3 regions of the Thauera sinica genome follow, and region 3 is predicted to be linked to each of the others. Evidence: predicted binding sites of a transcription regulator. Region 3 holds the regulator's gene; each other region holds the start of a gene.
The links. The regulator sigma-54, encoded in region 3, starts transcription at its own class of promoters, with help from an activator protein. The targets are predictions, from matches to a motif close to TGGCACGCTTNCTGCTNA.
Positions count from the first base shown of each region.

Region 1: the regulator sigma-54 is predicted to act here: its motif matches at 2,363-2,380, upstream of aspA (aspartate ammonia-lyase).
Region 2: the regulator sigma-54 is predicted to act here: its motif matches at 2,284-2,301, upstream of CCZ27_RS17435 (TorF family putative porin).

Region 1 is NZ_CP023439.1:1,502,138-1,508,447, reverse strand. It holds gene CCZ27_RS06640 (dicarboxylate/amino acid:cation symporter) at 1-857, opposite strand, end outside; gene aspA (aspartate ammonia-lyase) at 888-2,309, opposite strand; gene CCZ27_RS06630 (PepSY-associated TM helix domain-containing protein) at 2,514-4,208, opposite strand; gene CCZ27_RS06625 (hypothetical protein) at 4,226-4,516, opposite strand; gene CCZ27_RS06620 (hypothetical protein) at 4,513-4,806, opposite strand; gene CCZ27_RS06615 (hypothetical protein) at 4,803-5,138, opposite strand; gene CCZ27_RS06610 (TonB-dependent receptor) at 5,140-6,310, opposite strand, start outside.
Region 2 is NZ_CP023439.1:3,978,319-3,984,628, forward strand. It holds gene CCZ27_RS17420 (ABC transporter ATP-binding protein) at 1-182, shown strand, start outside; gene CCZ27_RS17425 (YifB family Mg chelatase-like AAA ATPase) at 195-1,694, opposite strand; gene CCZ27_RS17430 (accessory factor UbiK family protein) at 1,785-2,042, opposite strand; gene CCZ27_RS17435 (TorF family putative porin) at 2,343-3,062, shown strand; gene glnK (P-II family nitrogen regulator) at 3,125-3,463, shown strand; gene CCZ27_RS17445 (ammonium transporter) at 3,476-4,786, shown strand; gene CCZ27_RS17450 (hypothetical protein) at 5,128-5,391, shown strand; gene purU (formyltetrahydrofolate deformylase) at 5,468-6,310, opposite strand, start outside.
Region 3 is NZ_CP023439.1:3,857,788-3,864,097, forward strand. It holds gene lptB (LPS export ABC transporter ATP-binding protein) at 1-571, shown strand, start outside; gene CCZ27_RS16845 (RNA polymerase factor sigma-54) at 585-2,039, shown strand; gene hpf (ribosome hibernation-promoting factor, HPF/YfiA family) at 2,057-2,380, shown strand; gene ptsN (PTS IIA-like nitrogen regulatory protein PtsN) at 2,512-2,997, shown strand; gene hprK (HPr(Ser) kinase/phosphatase) at 2,966-3,925, shown strand; gene ilvA (threonine ammonia-lyase, biosynthetic) at 3,994-5,511, shown strand; gene CCZ27_RS16870 (5-formyltetrahydrofolate cyclo-ligase) at 5,521-6,066, opposite strand; gene CCZ27_RS16875 (lytic transglycosylase domain-containing protein) at 6,168-6,310, shown strand, end outside.

The DNA of each region.
Region 1 (6,310 bases), 2.4 Mb from region 3:
TTTTCGAGCTGCTCCATCAGCTTGGGGTAGGCCGACTCGCTGCTCGCCGTCGAGAAGCCGAGCAGCATCGGGTTGCGCACCAGCTTGAGCAGGCTGAACACCTCGCGCCCCAGGACCAGGTAGCCGGCCAGGATCAGCACCGCCCACAGCACGGCCAGCGCCAGGTAGAAACCCAGCATGAACTTGCCGAACACTGCCAGCATGCCCAGGCCCTGCGTGGTGATGGCACCGGCGACCGCCGCGAACACGCCGATCGGGGCCGCGCGCATCACGTAGTCGGTGACCTTGAGCATCACATGGACGATGTCGTCCATCGTGCCGACCAGCGAACGCGCCGTCTGGTTGTGCAGATGACCGAGCGCCAGGCCGAAGAACACCGCGAAGACGAGGATCTGCAGGATCGAATTGCCGGCCATCGACTCGACGATGCTCTTCGGGAAGACGTGGGTGATGAAGTCCTTCAGGTTCAGCGCGCCCGTCTTGAGGTCGGTGGCGGTGCCGGCTTCGGGCAGGGCGACGCCGAGCCCCGCGCCGGGCTGCAGCAGGTTCACCGCGATCAGGCCGATCATCAGCGACACCAGCGAGGCGCCGACGAACCATGCCACCGCCCGGCCGCCGATGCGCCCGACCGTCTTCGAATCCCCCATGTTGGCCAGGCCGGCCACCAGGGTCGCGAACACCAGCGGCGCGATGATCATCTTGATCATGCGCAGGAAGATGTCGGTGAGCATGCCGAAGTAGCCGGCGATCTCCTTCGCCGCCGCGGGGCTGCCCGCCAGCGTGTTGCAGGCGTAGCCCACGATGACGCCGAGCACCATGGCGATGACGATCCAGGTCGTCAGGCGATTCATCTTCATGTCGTCCTCCTTTTCTTGTCTCGTCCGCGATCAGGCGCCGGTGGCGGGGATGTGCTGCGGGCGGGTCAGCACTTCGGGGCGCAGCACCTCGGCCAGCCTCTCGGCGCTCATCAGCCCGCGGTCGAGCACCACCTCGGCCACGCCGCGGCCGCTGCGGAAAGCCTCGGCGGCCACCTCGGTGGCGTTCGCATAGCCGATGTAGGGGTTGAGCGCGGTGACGATGCCGATCGAGCGCTCGACCGAGGCGCGCAGCAGTTCGCGGTTGGCGGTGATGCCGGCGACGCAGTGGTCGGCGAGCACGCGGCAGCCGCTGGACAGGTGCAGCACGCTCTTGAACAGGCTGTGGGCGATGATGGGCTCGAAGGCATTGAGCTGCAGTTGCCCGGCCTCGGCGGCGAAGCTCACCGTCAGGTCGTTGCCGATGATCTCGAACGCGATCTGGTTCACCACCTCCGGGATCACCGGATTCACCTTGCCCGGCATGATCGACGAGCCGGCCTGGCGGGCGGGCAGGTTGATCTCGCCCAGGCCGGCGCGCGGCCCCGACGACAGCAGGCGCAGGTCGTTGCACACCTTGGAGAGCTTGACCGCGACGCGCTTGAGGACGCCCGACAACTGCACGAAGGAGCCGCAGTCCTGCGTCGCCTCGATCAGGTTCGGCGAGGTCACCACCGGGACGCCGCTGATCTCCGCCAGCCGGCGGCACACCAGCGGCGCGTATTCCGGATGGGCATTGATGCCGGTGCCGATCGCGGTGGCGCCGAGGTTGATCTCGCGGATCAGCAGCGCCGCCTCCTTCAGGCGCTCCTCGTCCTCGCCCAGCATCACCGCGTAGGTCGAGAATTCCTGCCCCAGCGTCATCGGCACCGCGTCCTGCAACTGGGTGCGGCCCATCTTCAGCACGTCGGCGAACTCGTCCGCCTTGCGCTCGAACGCCTTGCGCAGATAGGCCATTGCATCGACCAGGCGGAAGATGCCGACGTAGGTCGCGAGCTTGAGCGCCGTCGGATAGACGTCGTTGGTCGACTGGCTCATGTTCACATGCTCGTTCGGATGCAGGTGCGCATACTCGCCGCGGGCATGGCCCAGGAGTTCCAGCGCGCGGTTGGCGATGACCTCGTTGGCGTTCATGTTGGTCGAGGTCCCCGCCCCGCCCTGGATGACGTCCACGACGAACTGGTCGTGCCACCGTCCGTCGATGATCTCGCGGCAGGCGGCGACGATGGCGTCGCAGCGGCGCGCATCCAGCAGGCCGAGCTGGCGGTTGGCTTCGGCCGCGGCCTTCTTGATCTGCGCCAGCGCCCGGATCAGGTCGGGATAGGCGGCGATGGTGATGCCGGTGATCGGGAAGTTCTCGCAGGCGCGCAGCGTATGCACGCCGTAATAGGCCGAAGCCGGCACCTCGCGGTCGCCAAGCAGGTCGTGTTCGATGCGAACGGGCAATGTTTCCACGGTCTGTCTCCTTTGGTATGAAGCCCCCCGCGGTCGGGAAGAGCTGCCAGGACATCGCACGTCGCGTGCCAGCGGAGACAGTTTGCAAATATCTGTTTTTACATATGAAATTTTTTCATTTCGAGGCCGCGGCACGAAATCCCGAACGGATGCCCGGTTTCGCCGTCCGGAAATCCGGACGGCCGCGCCGGCGGCCGGCCCGCGTCAGACCGGCCCCGACTCCACGCCGGCGCGGCCGGGGCTGGCCGCACCGTCGGCCACGGGCGCGACGGCCGGCCCCTGCGCGTGCGCCGACCACACGCTGTCCCGCGGTCCCGAGCGCACCCGGCGCGCGGTGGCCCGCGCCATCCACGCGAAGCAGAAGGCGCCGCCCAGCGCGGTCGCATCCACGCCCAGCGCGGCGGCACTGCCGTGCGCCCACATGCCGAGCGACGGGACGCTCCACGCCAGCAGGGTCGTCAGTGGAATGGCCAGCGTGCAGGCGGCCGCCGCCTGCAGCAGATGCACCGAGGCGACGGCCGCACCGCGCGCAAATGCCCAGGCGATGCTGCAGAAGAACACCGCGTAGTAGATATAGCGGTGCCATGCGTTCACGTCCTCCACGTGGCCATGCAGCCACTTGCCGGCGGCGATGGTAAGCGAGATGCCGCAGATGCAGCCAAGGCACACGCCGACGGTGGCCGAGGCCATCAGGCGCACGTCGCGGCGCTGCGCGGGGATGCCGGTTTCGCCGCGGGCAGCCTTGCGCCGGCGGGACTCGACCCACAGCAGGTTGCCGCTGTAGAACAGCCAGACGCCCGCCAGGCCGAGCACGAAATACATCCACTGCACCGGCGTGCCGCCGAAGGCAGCCATGTGCAGCGCGAAGAAACTGCTGACGGTCGTGTGCGCGCCATCCTGCCGCCCGGGCAGATAGTCGGTACTGAGCACGCGGCCGCTGTACGGGTCGATCGCGACGAAGCCGCCGAGCGCCCGCGGCGACAGCGCCGCGGCGTCCTTGCCCCACACGCGCACCGCCGCGCGGGGACCGATCACGTTCTGATACTGCAGCGTCTCGGGCTCGAAGTCGGGCGACACGGCCTGCGCCCGGGCGACCAGTTCGGCGGGCGGCAGCATCGTCGCCGGGTCGGGGGGCGACAGGGACGATGGGGGCGCCGCGGCGCTCCGCCCGCCCTGGAAGTTGCCGGCCAGCCTGCCCTCGTGGAACATCTTGTCCTGCAGGTAGTAGATGCCGTCGTGAAAGGCGAACACCACGGCGGTAAGCGCCATCACCAGGTGGAACGGCAGGCTGACGATGCCGACCACGTTGTGGGCGTCGAGCCACATGCGCTTCAGATTCCGGCCCACGCGCAGGGCGAAGAAATCCTTCACCAGCGAGGGCAGCAGCACGATCACGCCGGACACCAGGGCGAGCGTGTAGAGCGCCGCCACCACGCCCATGATCCAGCGGTTCGGGTCGCTGTCCACCGGCAGGCCCACGACGCGGTGCAGCACGTCGATGAACTTGGACAGTTGAGAGGGGCGGGCCTCTTCGACCTTCACCCCGGCTCCGGCGTCCAGCGAGGCGACGTAGTGCCGGGCCGACGTTTCGTCGTGATCGTCCGCGCCTTGCTCGCGCACCCGCCAGCTCATCCGCGCGGGAAGGTGCTCGGCCTCGCGCAGGTGGATGGTGAAGTCGCGGGCGGCTTCGGGATGCGCCTGCAGCGTGCCGACGATGAGCGCCTGCGCATCCTGCAGCGGCACCGCCCGGCCCTCGGCCGGCGGCGACGCCCAGCGCGCGATCGGCTCCTGGAAGACCGTCAGCGCGCCGGCATAGAACGCGATGAACAGGGCCATGCCGGTGATGATGCCGGTCCAGGTATGGACGGCCTTGTAGATGCGGATGATGTCCGAACGCATGGGTTGCCCGCCGAGGATCAGGATGCGCGTGCCGCTGCCAGCACCGCGAGGATGAGAAGGTTCGCGCCGCCCAGCCAGAGCCAGGCGCGCATTCCGCTGTGGAAGAAGAACGTGCCGCCCAAGACGCCCAGCCAGATGGGCGGAACCATCCACATCGCCAGTTGCGCCTCGATGGAGGCCGCCATGTCGGGGCCGAACACGACGAAGAGGCCGCTGCACCCCAGGGCGAGCGTCAGGCCCAGCAGCGTGCCCGCGGTGGTCTTGGACAGCCAGTCGCGCCGGATGGCCGGGGGTTTGCGCGCGTTCATTCCGATGCCCTCCCCTTCGCCTTCTCCCTCACCCGGAAGGCCGCCGCGTAGGGCAACGACACGAAGAACAGCATCAGGCAGACCACGAAAGCGAAGACCGCCGCCACGGGCTGGAAGAACTGCAGCAAGGCGACCTGGCCCGCGGCCAGCAGCAGCCAGCCCGCCGCCCGCGACGGCCCGCGGGGCCAGGGCCTGTCGCGCCAGTTCTGGTTCGGCGAGGCCAGATAGATGCACACGCAGCCCGCGAAGGCGGCGGCCAGGCCGAGGGGGACGAAAGTGGAAGATGTCATGCGCCTGCGCCCCGCACGGCAATGTTCGCGACATTCCCCGGCCGCATCAGGGCTGCGCCAGGAAGAACTGCATGCCGCGGCTCGAGGCCGGCATCCACCCGATGGCGCGCGGTCACCATCCGGCCGCCGGCAGGCGGCGGCGAGGCGGGCTCCGACACGTAGATGCGATAGCGGTGCCCGCTTCGCCCGGAACGGACTTCCGCCTGTTGCACGGCGGGCAGCACCACCGGGGCCCACGCCTCCCCGCTTGCCGCGGGTCCGGCGGCGAGCGCGGCGCGGCCGGCGGCGAGGATGCACAGGCCCGCGACGATCGGGCAGCGAATCCGCATCACGTCAGAAATCCACCGTCGCCGATGCGGTGACCGAGCGCGCCGGCCCCAGCGTGGCGAAGTTCTCGCTGAAGCTGCCGGACCAGTAGTGCCGGTCGAACAGGTTGGCGACGTTGAGCCGCAGGGCCACGTCGTGCCCGCCCACCTTCGTCCCGTACCGGACGCCGACATCGACCTGGCTCCAGCCCGGAATGCGCTGGGTATTCGCGGCGTTGATGTACTGGCTGCTGGTACCGATCACCCGTCCGCTCAGGGTCAGGCCGGGAAGCCACGGGGTATCCCATTCCAGGCCGAGATTGGCCTGCCAGCGCGGCACGGCGGTCGCATCCTTGCCGTTGTAGAGGTTGTTCGCGGTCTTGGTCTGGGTGCCGCGGGTGTGCGCGATGCCGCCCAGCAGGCGCACGTCCCGCGACAGCGCTCCGAAGGTGGTCCATTCGACGCCGCGGATGCGCTGTTCGCCCTCGTCGGTGTAGGTGTCGCCGATCTTCACCAGGGTCGGCTTGGTAAGCTCGAACGCCGCGAGCGTGTTGGCGAAGCTGCCGGCGTCCCACTTGGCGCCGATCTCCTTTTGCTCGGTCTTGTAGGGCGCGAAGACGTGCCGGTAGTTGGTGGCGGTGGCATCGGTCACCGTTCCGCCCTGGCTGAGGCCCTGCACATAACTGGCGTACAGCGACAGCGCCGGGCCCCACGGCTTGACCAGCACCGCCACCGCAGGCGTCAGCGCGTCCTTGTCGTACTTCGCCGTCACCGCGCCGGTGTTGCTGTTGAAATTGGTGGTCTCGACGCCCTGCTTGCGCGCGCCCAGCGTCAGTTGCACCGCGTCATCCATGAAGGACAGCGTATCCACCAGGGCGAGGCTCGCCAGCGTCGTCTCGCTGGTCTTGCCCGCGCGCGCGGGGAGCCGGCCGACGATGGGCACCGAAGGATGGTAGATGTTCGACGTGTAGGTGGGCCCGATGAGCACCCCCGAGCCCGCCTCCATGTCGAGGCGGGATGCATGGACGACGACCTGGTGCGCCACCTCGCCCCTCTCGAAGCGCACCCGCAGCCCTGCTTCGGCGCTCACGTTGTCGTTGTAGCCGAGCTGTCCGGAGGCCCAGGCGCTGTAGTTGCCGTTGGCCGCGATCTGGCGGGCATGGGTGCCGTTGATGAAACCGGAGTAGTCGTGGTTCATC
Region 2 (6,310 bases), 120 kb from region 3:
TGCAGTCGGTCGCCAGGGAAGGCGTGACCATCCTGCTCGTCGAGCAGAACGCCAACCTGGCGCTGGAATTCGCGCAGCGCGGCTACGTGATGGAATCGGGCAGGATCACCCTGACCGGCACCGGCGAGGCGCTGCTGGCCGACCCGAAGGTGCGCGCGGCCTACCTGGGCGAGGCTGCCTGACGCCGCGGCGCCCTATCGCCCGTCCAGGCTGCGGCGGTACTGGATCGCCTCGGCCACATGCACCATGTTGGGGCGTTCCGCGCCGGCGAGATCGGCGAGCGTGCGCGCCACACGCAGCACGCGATGGTAGGCGCGCGCCGACAGGTTCAGCCGGCTCATCGCCTGTTTGAGCAGCGCGGCACCCGCGGCATCCGGCGCGCAGATTTCCTCCACCCGCCCGGGTTCCAGCCTGGCGTTGGGACCGCCCTGGCGCTCGTGCTGCAGGGCGCGCGCCTGCGACACGCGGGCACGCACCGTCGCCGACGATTCGCCCGCCGGCGCGGCGGCGAGGTCCTCGTGCGCGAGCGCCGGCACTTCCACGGTGAGGTCGATGCGGTCCAGCAGCGGGCCCGACAGCCGGCGACGGTAGCGCGCCACCTGGTCCGGCGTGCAGTTGCAGGCGCGCGCCGGATGTCCGGCATAGCCGCAGGGGCAGGGATTCATCGCCGCAACCAGTTGGAAGCGCGCCGGAAACTCGGCCCGCCGGCGCGCGCGCGACACGGTGACGACGCCCGATTCCAGCGGCTCGCGCAGCGACTCGAGCACGCGGCGGTCGAACTCCGGCAGTTCGTCGAGAAACAGCACGCCGTGGTTGGCCAGCGAGATCTCGCCGGGCCGCGGCAACGCGCCGCCGCCCACCAGCGCGGCGGCCGAGGCGGAGTGATGCGGCGCCCGGAAGGGCCGCCTGCCCCAGGCCGACGGCTCGAAGCCGCCTTCGAGCGAGAACACCGCCGCACTCTCGAGCGCCTCGGCCTCGTCCATCGGCGGCAGCAGTCCGGGCAGGCGCTGGGCGAGCATGGACTTGCCGGTTCCGGGCGGGCCGAACATCAGCAGCGAGTGCCCGCCGGCTGCCGCCACTTCGAGCGCGCGCCGCGCCTGCAACTGGCCGCGCACGTCGGCCAGATCCGGCGCCGCGGCCGCTTCGCCGGCCGGCGCGGCCACGCTGTGGCGGACCAGCGCCTCATGCCCGTTCAGGTGGGCGCATACCGCGAGCAGGCTGGTGGCGGGCAGCACCCTCGCCTCGCGCGCGAGCGCCGCTTCGCCGCCGTTGTCGGCGGCGAGGACGAGGCCGCGCCCGGCCCGTGCCGCGGCGAGCGCCGCCGCCAGCACGCCGCGCACCGCGCGCAGGCCGCCGGTCAGCGACAGTTCGCCGCAGAACTCGAGCGAATCGAGCAGTTCGCCGCTCACCTGGCCCGACGCGGCGAGAATGCCGACGGCGATCGGCAGGTCGAAGCGCCCGCCCTCCTTGGGCAGGTCGGCCGGCGCGAGGTTGACGGTGATGCGGCGCTGCGGGAACTCGAACTGCGAGGTCAGGATGGCGGCCCGCACCCGGTCGCGCGCCTCGCGCACCTCGGTGTCGGGCAGGCCGACCAGATTGAACGCCGGCAGGCCATTGGCGAGATGGACCTCGACGGTGACCTCGGGCGCATCCAGGCCGTCGAGCGCGCGGGTGCGGACCAGCGCAAGTGACATGCGGATCTCCTGACAGGGGGGTGCCCAGTCTAGCGGAGAGGCCCGGACGATGACAAACGGATGGCGGCCGGAGCGGCCGCCGGAAAGGGATCAGGCGGGCCTGCCGCCGCCTGCGGCCAGCTTCGCCTCGAGTTCGGCGACACGCGCCTCGAGTTCGCCGAGCTTCTGCCGCGCCTGCGCAAGCACCTCGCGCTGCACGTCGAATTCCTCGCGCGTCACCAGGTCGAGGCGGCTGAACGCGCTGCCCAGCATGGCCTTGACGTTCTTCTCGATGTCGCGTGCGGGACTGTTGGCAGCCAGTTCGGACAGCCTGGAACCGATTTCGTCGAGGAAGCGGGGGGTGCTCATGGCGGCGTCTTCACTACCTGATGGGGGACGGGCGCCAGTTTAGCACGGCGCCCAGGGCCGGATTCCGGGGCGGAAAACACCTCGCCCCTCCTATTTGGTGCCCGATGCCATTGTCACGCACCACACTGGTGCATCCAGGCTGCCGTTGCGCGTGATTTTTCCTGCAATGCAGCATTAGCACGCCATGACGGCATACCTGCGGCTGCCTCGAATCCCTTTTCTGGCGCCGATTTCATGGATATGGCACGGCGCATGCTTAAGGTCAGCCGTCAGCACCTTCACTCTCACAAGGAGAAAACAATGAGCAAGCCCACCCTCACCGCCGTCTCGGTCGCGGCCCTGATGACGCTGCTGCCGATCGCCGGCACCGCGCACGCCGAGGAAGCCAGCCCCTTCACCGCCAACGTCGGCATCGTCTCCGACTATGCCTATCGCGGCTACAGCCAGACCGACGAGAAGCCGGCGCTACAGGGCGGCTTCGACTATGCGCACGCCAGCGGCCTCTACGCCGGCGTGTGGGGCACGAACGTGTCGTGGCTGTCCGATGCCGATCCCAAGGTCAGCAACAGCCTCGAACTCGACGTCTATGGCGGCTACAAGGGCACGGTCGGTGCCTTCGGCTACGACGTCGGCCTGCTGCAGTACTACTACCCGGGCAGCTATCCGAAGGGCTTCAACAGCCCGAACACGCTGGAAGGCTATGTCGGCGTGTCGTGGGAATTCCTGACCTTCAAGTATTCGTACAGTTTCACCGACCTGTTCGGCACGAAGAAATCCGACGGCAGCCAGTACTTCGACCTGTCGGCCAGCTACGAGATCGTCGACGGCCTGAAGCTGAATGCGCACATCGGCCGCCAGAAGATCGAGGGCGGCTACGGCACCTCCTACAACGACTGGAAAGTCGGCGTCACCAAGTCGCTGGGCGGCTTCGATCTCGGCCTGCACTACGTCGATACCGACGACAGCAAGTCGGATCTCGGCGACGAACGCGTGATCCTGTCGATCAGCCGCGCCTTCTGATCCTTCAACGCAACCGCCCGGCCGCCGCATGGAACGAGGCGGCTGGCCCCGAGGAGATTGAAATGAAATTCATCGCCGCCATCATCAAACCCTTCAAGCTCGACGAAGTGCGCGAGGCGCTGTCCGCGATCGGCGTGCAGGGCATCACCGTCACCGAGGTCAAGGGCTTCGGCCGCCAGAAGGGCCACACGGAACTCTACCGCGGCGCCGAATACGTGGTCGACTTCCTGCCCAAGGTGAAGATCGAAGCCGCGATTTCCGACGACATCCTCGACCAGGCCATCGAGGCGATCGAGAAGTCGGCCGCCACCGGCAAGATCGGCGACGGCAAGATCTTCGTCTTCGACCTCGAGCAGGCCATCCGCATCCGCACCGGCGAAACCGGCACCGACGCCCTGTAAGGGAGAACAAAAATGAAACTTCGCTCCAAACTGCTTTCGATCCTGCTGGCAGCCGCCGCCGCCGGCTTCGCGGGCACCTCGTGCGCCCAGGACGCGGCCGCAGCCGCGGTACAGGTCGACCACGGCGACGTCGCCTGGATGCTGACCTCGACGATGCTGGTGATCCTGATGGTGATCCCCGGCCTGGCGCTGTTCTACGGCGGGCTGGCACGCAGCAAGAACATGCTGTCGGTGCTGATGCAGGTCTTCGTGATCTTCTCGCTGATCACCGTGCTGTGGGCGCTGTATGGCTACAGCCTGGCATTCGGCGGCGAAGGCACCTTCATCGGCAGCCTGGACAAGATCTTCCTGAACGGCGTCACCATCGACACGCTGTCGGGCAGCCTGCCCGAATACGTGTTCGTCGCCTTCCAGTCGACCTTCGCCGCCATCACCTGCGCGCTGATCATCGGAGCCTTCGCCGAGCGCATCAAGTTCTCGTCGGTGCTGCTGTTCTCGGTGCTGTGGTTCACCTTCAGCTACCTGCCGATGGCGCACATGGTGTGGTCCGCGGGCGGCCTGCTGTTCGAGGACGGCGCGCTCGACTTCGCCGGCGGCACCGTGGTGCACATCAACGCCGGCGTCGCCGGCCTGGTGGGTGCCTACCTGGTGGGCAAGCGCATCGGCTTCGGCCGCGAGGCGCTGACCCCGCATTCGCTGACGCTGACCATGGTCGGTGCCTCGCTGCTGTGGGTGGGCTGGTTCGGCTTCAACGCCGGTTCGGCGCTCGGCGCCACCTCGGGAGCCGCGCTCGCCTTCATCAACACCATCCTGGCCACCGGCGCGGCAACGCTGTCCTGGATCGCCGGCGAAGCGCTGTTCAAGAGCAAGCCTTCGATGCTCGGCGCCGCGTCCGGCGCGGTGGCGGGCCTCGTCGCGGTGACCCCGGCGGCCGGATTCGTCGGACCGATGGGTTCGATCGTGCTGGGCCTGATCGCCGGCCTGGTGTGCCTGTGGGGCGTCAGCGGCCTCAAGCGCATGCTCCGCGTGGATGACGCCTTCGACGTGTTCGGCGTGCATGGCGTGGGCGGCATCGTCGGCGCCATCCTCACCGGCGTGCTCGCCGCCCCCGCCTTCGGCGGCACCGGCGCGGCGGACTTCTCGATCGCGAGCCAGGTCTGGATCCAGGCCAAGAGCGTGCTGCTGACCATCGTGTGGAGCGGCGTCGTGTCCTTCGTCTCCTACAAGATCGTCGATGTGCTGATCGGCCTGCGTGTGCCGGAGGACGAGGAGCGCGAAGGTCTCGACATCACCGCCCACGGCGAGACCGCGTACCAGAACTGAGCACGTCCGCGGCGCCCCTGCGCGCCAGGCATGCTGCGGCGCCCTGCGGGGCGCCGTTTTTTTCGCGGGGCCTGCGCGTCCCGTCCGCCGCCGGCCATCCCCGGAGAAGGTCCCGGCGGCGGCGGAATCACGTGCCGCCGCCTCTGCGCGGGTGGCGGCAGTGGTGGAAGAGGTCGGCCGCCGCGGCACTTCCGCCACTTTGTGCACCACAGCATTTATCTTTAAAAATCACATACTTACATCTGTAATGCGGATGACGTATGATGGCCAATCCTGCCTGGACCGGTTCCAGGACGGGCGACACGTCGCATCAGACGACGGTTTTTCTGGAGGACATCCACATGCTATCGATTCGAGACTGCCTCGATTACTGCGGCATCAGCGACGAGGAAGTTGCCCTCCTCGCCGAATACCGCGGCATCTCCGGCATCGCCGCCGCACAGATGGCCTGCTGCCTGGTGCAGACGTCGGCCGGCGTGCTGGTGCTCACCGAGTACATGGACGAACTCATCGACCATGCGGCACGCAACGGCGATACGGAGAAGGTGGAACGCGCCCGGCGGGTGCGTACCCGTTTCGTGACCGACTATCCGTCGCGGTCGTGAGCCCGGCCGCCGCCGCCCCGGCGCCGATCGTGGCCGGCGCGGCGGCTTTCCGGTCGGCGCGCCGGCTGCGGACCTTTCAGCGGAACACGATCGTCTTGTTGCCGTGCACCAGCACGCGGTCTTCCAGGTGGTAGCGCAGGCCGCGGGCGAGAACGGTCTTCTCGATGTCCTTGCCGTAGCGCACCATGTCCTCGACCGCGTCGGAGTGGTCGATGCGGATCACGTCCTGCTCGATGATCGGCCCCTGGTCGAGATCGGCAGTCACGTAGTGGCAGGTGGCGCCGATCAGCTTGACGCCCTTGGCCCAAGCCTGGTGGTAGGGCCTGGCGCCGACGAAGCTGGGCAGGAAACTGTGGTGGATGTTGATGATGCGGCCCGGGTAGGCGGCACACAGCCCGGGCGACAGGATCTGCATGTAGCGCGCCAGCACCATGGTGTCGCCGCGCACTTCCTCGAAGATGCGCTGCACCTCGGCATAGGCCCCCGTCTTGTTGTCGGGCGCGACCGGCACGTGATGGAAGGGGATGCCGTGCCACTCGACGAAGCCGCGGAAGGTGTCGTGGTTGGAGATCACGCAGGGGATCTCGATGTCGAGTTCCTTCGACTTCCAGCGCGCGAGCAGGTCGTACAGGCAGTGCTCCTGCTTGCTCACCAGCAGCACGACGCGCTTCTTGACCGCCGAGTCGGTGATCTTCCAGTCCATTTCCAGCTCCTCGGCCAGCGGGCGGAAGCGCTCGCGCAGCTCGGCGAGGTGGAAGGGCAGCGAATCGGCCTTGATCTCGATGCGCATGAAGTAGCGGCCGACGGATTCGCCGCTGCCGGCAGGGTCGGCCGGCGGCTCGGCGTGCAGGGACGTCTCGAGTATCCAGCCGCCGTGCCCGGCGAAGAAGCCGGACACCCGGGCGACGATGCCGACACG
Region 3 (6,310 bases):
CCTGGTGCGCGCCGACGGCGGCGAGATCCTGCTCGACGACAGCGCGCTGACCCATCGCCCGATCCACGCCCGCGCCCGCCTCGGCCTGTCCTACCTGCCGCAGGAGATGAGCGTGTTCCGCAAGCTCACCGTGGCGGAGAACATCCGCGCGGTGCTGGAACTGCAGGGGCTGGCACGCGAGCAGATCGAAACGCGGCTCGACGAACTGCTCGAGGAACTGGGCATCGCCCACCTGCGCGACAACACCGCGGTGTCGCTGTCGGGCGGGGAACGCCGGCGCTGCGAGATCGCGCGCGCGCTGGCGACCAACCCGCGCCTGATCCTGCTCGACGAGCCCTTCGCCGGCGTGGACCCGATCGCGGTGCTCGACATCCAGAAGATCATCCGCTTCCTCAAGGAGCGCGGCATCGGCGTACTCATCACCGACCACAACGTGCGCGAGACCCTCGGCATCTGCGATCGCGCCTACATCATCAGCGAGGGACGCGTGCTCGCCAGCGGCCGGCCGGCCGAGATCATCGCCAACGAACAGGTTCGCCAGGTCTATCTCGGCGAGCATTTCCGCCTCTGAACCCTGCTCGTCCATGAAACCCAGTCTCCAGCTCAAGCTTTCCCAGCACCTGACGCTCACGCCGCAGTTGCAGCAGTCGATCAAGCTGCTGCAGTTGTCCACGCTCGAGCTCAACCAGGAGATCGAGCGCTTCCTGCTCGAGAACCCCATGCTGGAGCGCGAGGAAGGCGACGGCAGCGAGTTCGCACCGCCTCCGCCGGCCCCCGGCAGCACCACGGCGGCAACCGACCGCGGCAACGAGGCATCCGACAGCCGCGAAGGCGGCGACACGCGCAGCGAGGGCGAGTCCGCCGCCGGCCTCGACGAAGGCATGGACTGGTCCAGCGTCGGCAACGGCAGCCCGTCCAACCGCGACGACGACGACGTCGATTACCAGGAATTCCAGGCCGCCGGCATCTCGCTGCGCGACCACCTCGACCTGCAGGTGGCGCTGTCGCCGCTCAGCGACCGCGACCGCGCGCTCGTGCGCTTCATCATCGAGGCGCTCGACGACGACGGCTACCTGCACCAGACGCTGGAGGATCTGCTGGAGCTGCTGCCGGCCGAACTCGAGATCGATCTCGACGAACTCACGATCGCCCTGCGCCACGTGCAGAACCTGGAACCGGCCGGCATCGGCGCGCGCACGCCGCAGGAATGCCTGTCGCTGCAGTTGCGCGCCCAGCCGCCCTCGCCCGACCGCAACCTCGCGCTGGAGATCGTCGACAGGCACCTCGAACTGCTCGCCGAGCGCAACTTCGCCAAGCTCAAGCGGCTCACCGGCTGCGACGACGACGCCCTGCGCGCCGCCCAGGCGCTGATCGGCCGGCTCGACCCCCACCCCGGCTCGCAGCACTCCGCCGAGGAAACGCGCTACGTGCTGCCCGACGTGGTGGTGCGCAAGGTGCGCAACCGCTGGACGGTGTCGCTCAACCCGGAGGCGATGCCGCGCCTGCGCATCAACCAGCTCTACGCCAGCATCCTGCAGCAGCACCGCGGCCAGGGCGGCGGACTGACGGGCCAGTTGCAGGAGGCGCGCTGGCTGATCAAGAACGTCCAGCAGCGCTTCGACACCATCCTGCGCGTGTCACAGGCGATCGTTGACCAGCAGCGGCAGTTCTTCGATCATGGGGACGTGGCAATGCGGCCACTCACCCTCCGGGAGATCGCGGACCAGCTCGAGCTGCACGAATCCACCGTTTCGCGCGTGACGACGCAGAAGTACATGGCGACGCCGCGCGGTGTGTTCGAACTCAAGTATTTCTTCGGCAGTCACGTCTCCACCGACACCGGCGGTGCGGCATCCTCCACTGCGATTCGCGCGCTGATTCGCCAGTTGGTGGAGGCCGAGGACAGGAAAAAACCCTTGTCGGACGCCAGGATTGCCGATCTATTGGGCCAGCAGGGTATCGTGGTCGCACGGCGGACGATCGCCAAGTATCGCGAATCCCTCAATATCCCGCCGGTCAGTCTGCGCAAAACGCTTTGATAACAAGAGGAGTTGCCATGAATCTGAACATCACCGGACGTCACGTCGAAGTCACTCCGGCCATCCGCGAATACGTGTCCACCAAGCTGGACCGCGTCGTCCGCCACTTCGACAACGTCACCAGCGTGAGCGTCATTCTGTCGGTCGAGAAGCTGAAGCAGAAAGCGGAAGTCACCGTGCACGTGCGCGGCAAGGACATCTTCGTCGAGAGCGACGACAACGACATGTACGCGGCGATCGATTCGATGGCCGACAAGCTCGACCGCCAGGTCCAGAAGTACAAGCAGAAGCAGAGCGACCACAACCACGACGCGCTCAAGCATCAGAGCCCCGAAGCCTGAGGCGGCGGGTTTCCGCCCTCCTTCCGGGGTGAGCGTATAATCGGCGCGTTTTCCGCACGCGCCACCCTCACCCCGAGCCACCATCCCGCACAGCCGCGCCCCGTTTCCGCGAAACGGCACACGCCCCCGACATGAGCCTCATTTCCCGACTACTGCCGCTGTCCAATGTGGTCGCCGATCTCGACGCGAGCAGCAAGAAGCGCGTTTTCGAGCAGGCGGGACTGCTGTTCGAGAACAATCAGGGCATCGCCCGCAGCACGGTGTTCGACAGCCTGTTCGCCCGCGAACGGCTGGGCTCCACCGGGCTCGGCCAGGGCGTCGCCATCCCGCATGGCCGCATCAAGGGGCTGAAGGAAGCCGCCGGCGCTTTCCTGCGGCTTGCCGCGCCCGTCCAGTTCGATGCGCCGGACGGACGCCCGGTCAACCTGATCTTCGTGCTGCTGGTGCCGGAGCAGGCCAACGAAACGCATCTGCAACTGCTGTCCGAACTGGCGCAGATGTTCAGCGACCGCGGTTTCCGCGAGTCGTTGCTGAATGCGGCGGATACGGCGGCCCTGCACGCGCTGTTCGCAAACTGGGGCCCCGATGCGGCAGATCAGCGTAGCGCAACTGTTTGAGGCACAGCGAGAACGCCTCCAGCTCAGCCGCGTCAGCGGCAGCCTTGATGCCCAGCTCTCGGTCGGTGACGAGGCCATCTGGGGCGCCGACCTCGTCGGCCACCTGAACCTGATCCATCCGACGCGCCTGCAGATCCTCGGCACCGCCGAACTGGCCTGGGCGCAGCGCCAGCCCGACGACAAGGTCGCCCACCACCTCAATGAGATCCTCTCGGCGCGGCCGCCGGCGATCATCGTCGCCGATGGCTGCGAGCCGCCGCCTTCCGTGCTCGCCGCCTGCCGCTCGCACGACGTGCCCCTGCTCACCACGCCGCAGCCTTCGGCCAGCGTCATCGACCACCTGAGGCTGTTCCTGTCGCGCAGGCTCGCCGAGCGCATCTCGCTGCACGGCGTCTTCATGGACGTGCTCGGCGTCGGCGTGCTGATCACCGGCGACTCGGGGGCGGGCAAGTCCGAACTGGCGCTCGAACTGATCTCCCGCGGCCACGGTCTGGTGGCCGACGACGTGGTGGAATTCTCGCGCATCGGACCGACCGTCCTCGAGGGGCGCTGCCCGGAGATGCTGCAGGACTTCATCGAGGTCCGCGGCCTGGGGATCGTCAACATCCGCACCGTGTTCGGCGAAACCGCGTGCCGGCGCAAGATGCGCCTGCGCCTGATCACCCATCTCGAGCGACGCCAGCCCGGCACCAACGACCCTTTGCGCCTGCCGATGCAGCACGAAAGCCAGGCCATCCTCGGCGTCCGGGTACAGCGGGTGGTGCTGCCGGTGGCGGCCGGGCGCAACCTCGCGGTGCTGCTCGAGACCGCCGTCCGCTCCGCCATCCTGCAATTGCGGGGCATCGATTCCACGCAGGATTTCATCGAACGCCAGACGCGCGCGCTCGGGCAGGGCGGCGACCACGGCGACGGCGACGCGGGCGACTGACCACGGCCTTGCCGCCGCGGCACGGCGGCTGATACGCTCGATCCCTTTACCGCAGAGCATCAGCCGCCATGACCGCCACACCGGACTACCTGGAACGCATCCTCAACGCCCAGGTGTATGACGTGGCCGAGGAGACCCCCCTCGACCTCGCAGCGAACCTCTCCGCGCGCATCCACAACCGCGTCCACTTGAAGCGGGAAGACATGCAGCCGGTGTTCAGCTTCAAGCTCCGCGGCGCGTACAACAAGATGGTCAAGCTGTCGCCGCAGGCGCTCAGGCGCGGCGTGATCTGCGCGTCCGCCGGCAACCATGCGCAGGGCGTGGCACTGTCGGCGCAAAGGCTGGGCGTGCGCGCGGTGATCGTGATGCCGAGCACGACGCCGCAGATCAAGATCGACGCGGTGGCCTCGCGCGGCGGCGAGGTCGTGCTCGCCGGCGAATCGTATTCGGACGCCTACGCCCATGCGCTGGAACTCGAGAAGGCCGAGAAGCTGACCTTCGTCCACCCCTTCGACGACCCGGACGTCATCGCCGGCCAGGGCACCATCGGCATGGAGATCCTGCGCGCGCATCCGCAGCCGATCCACGCCGTGTTCTGCGCCGTCGGCGGCGGCGGGCTGATCGCTGGGGTGGCGGCCTACATCAAGCGGCTGCGGCCGGAAACCAGGATCATCGGCGTCGAGGCCGTCGACGCCGACGCGATGACGCGCTCGCTGGCGGCGGGCAGGCGCATCGCGCTCGAGCAGGTCGGCATCTTCGCCGACGGCGCGGCGGTGAAGGAGGTCGGCGCCGAGACCTTTCGCCTGTGCCAGCAGTACGTGGACGAGATGGTCGTGGTCGACAACGACGCGATCTGTGCCGCGATCAAGGACGTGTTCGAGGACACCCGCTCCATCCTCGAGCCGGCCGGCGCGCTCGCGGTGGCCGGCGCCAAGGAATACGCCAAGCGCCACAAGCTGCGCGACAAGCACCTGGTGGCGGTCGCCTCGGGTGCGAACATGAATTTCGACCGCCTGCGCTTCGTCGCCGAACGCGCCGAGCTGGGCGAGCAGCGCGAGGCGGTGCTGGCGGTGACGATCCCGGAAAAGCCCGGCTCCTTCCGCAAGTTCATCGGCGTGCTGGGCAATCGCAACATCACCGAGTTCAACTACCGCTACGCCGACCCGCAGCAGGCGCACATCTTCGTCGGCGTCACGGTGCACAACCGCGGCGAGGCCGGCAAGCTGGTCGAGATGCTCGACCGCCACGACCTGCCGGCCATCGATCTCACCGATGACGAACTGGCCAAGACGCACGTGCGCTACATGGTCGGCGGCCATTCGCCGCGGGCCGACAACGAACTCGTCTACCGCTTCGTGTTTCCCGAGCGCCCCGGCGCGCTGATGCACTTCCTGACCAGGCTGCGCTCCGACTGGAACATCTCGATGTTCCACTACCGCAACCACGGCTCCGACTTCGGCCGCGTGCTGGTCGGCATGCAGGTGCCGCCGGCGGACCAGGCCGCCTTCGACGAGTTCCTGAAGCAGCTCGGCTACGAGTGCGCGCCGGAGACGGACAACCCCGCCTACCGCCTGTTCCTCGGCTGACCGCGGCGCCTAACGCCGGATCGCCCGCGCCGCGCCTGCCTCGGTGACGATCCAGTCCATGGGCACGTCATGGGGCTGGGGGCACACCGAGGCCACCCGGCCGACCTCGAAGCCGACGCCCACCGCGAGCGGCCGCATGCGCGCCAGCGTGCGGTCGAAATAGCCGCCGCCGTAGCCGAGGCGGAAGCCCTCGGCATCGAATGCGTTCAACGGCACCAGCACCACGTCCGGCACGACGAACCCGCCCTCGACGGGATGCGGAATGCCGTGGCGATCGGGCTGCATGGCGCAGTCCGGCGTCCACGGCCGGAACGCCATCGCCTGTCCCCGCCCGATCACCACCGGCAGGGCAGCGATGCGCGCGCCGCCGCCCGCCAGCCAGCGCACGACCCAACCGCGCAGATCCGGCTCGGCGCGATACGGCCAGCAGAAACCGAGCACCGCCGGCGCGAGGCAGGCCACGAGGCCATCCAGGTGGCCGGCGAGGCGTTCGGTGAGCGCGGCACGGTGCTCGCCGCTCAATGCCTGGCGCGCCGCCAGCGCCTGGTCGCGCATACTGCGGCGGGTGTGGTCGACGTCGGCCGCGGGGACGCCGGGGCGGAAAATGACATGGTCGCTGTGGTATGGTTCGTCGCTGTTCGAAAGGATGTTAAGGCATGAAGAATAGGCTGTGGGCAACGCTGGCGGCGGGGCTGCTGCTGTCGGGCGGCGCCCTGGGGGAGGCCGGCGACGCGCGCATCCTGGCGGCCCGCGATGCGGTGCGCAACGGCGAGCGCGCCACGCTGGAACGGCTCGCCGC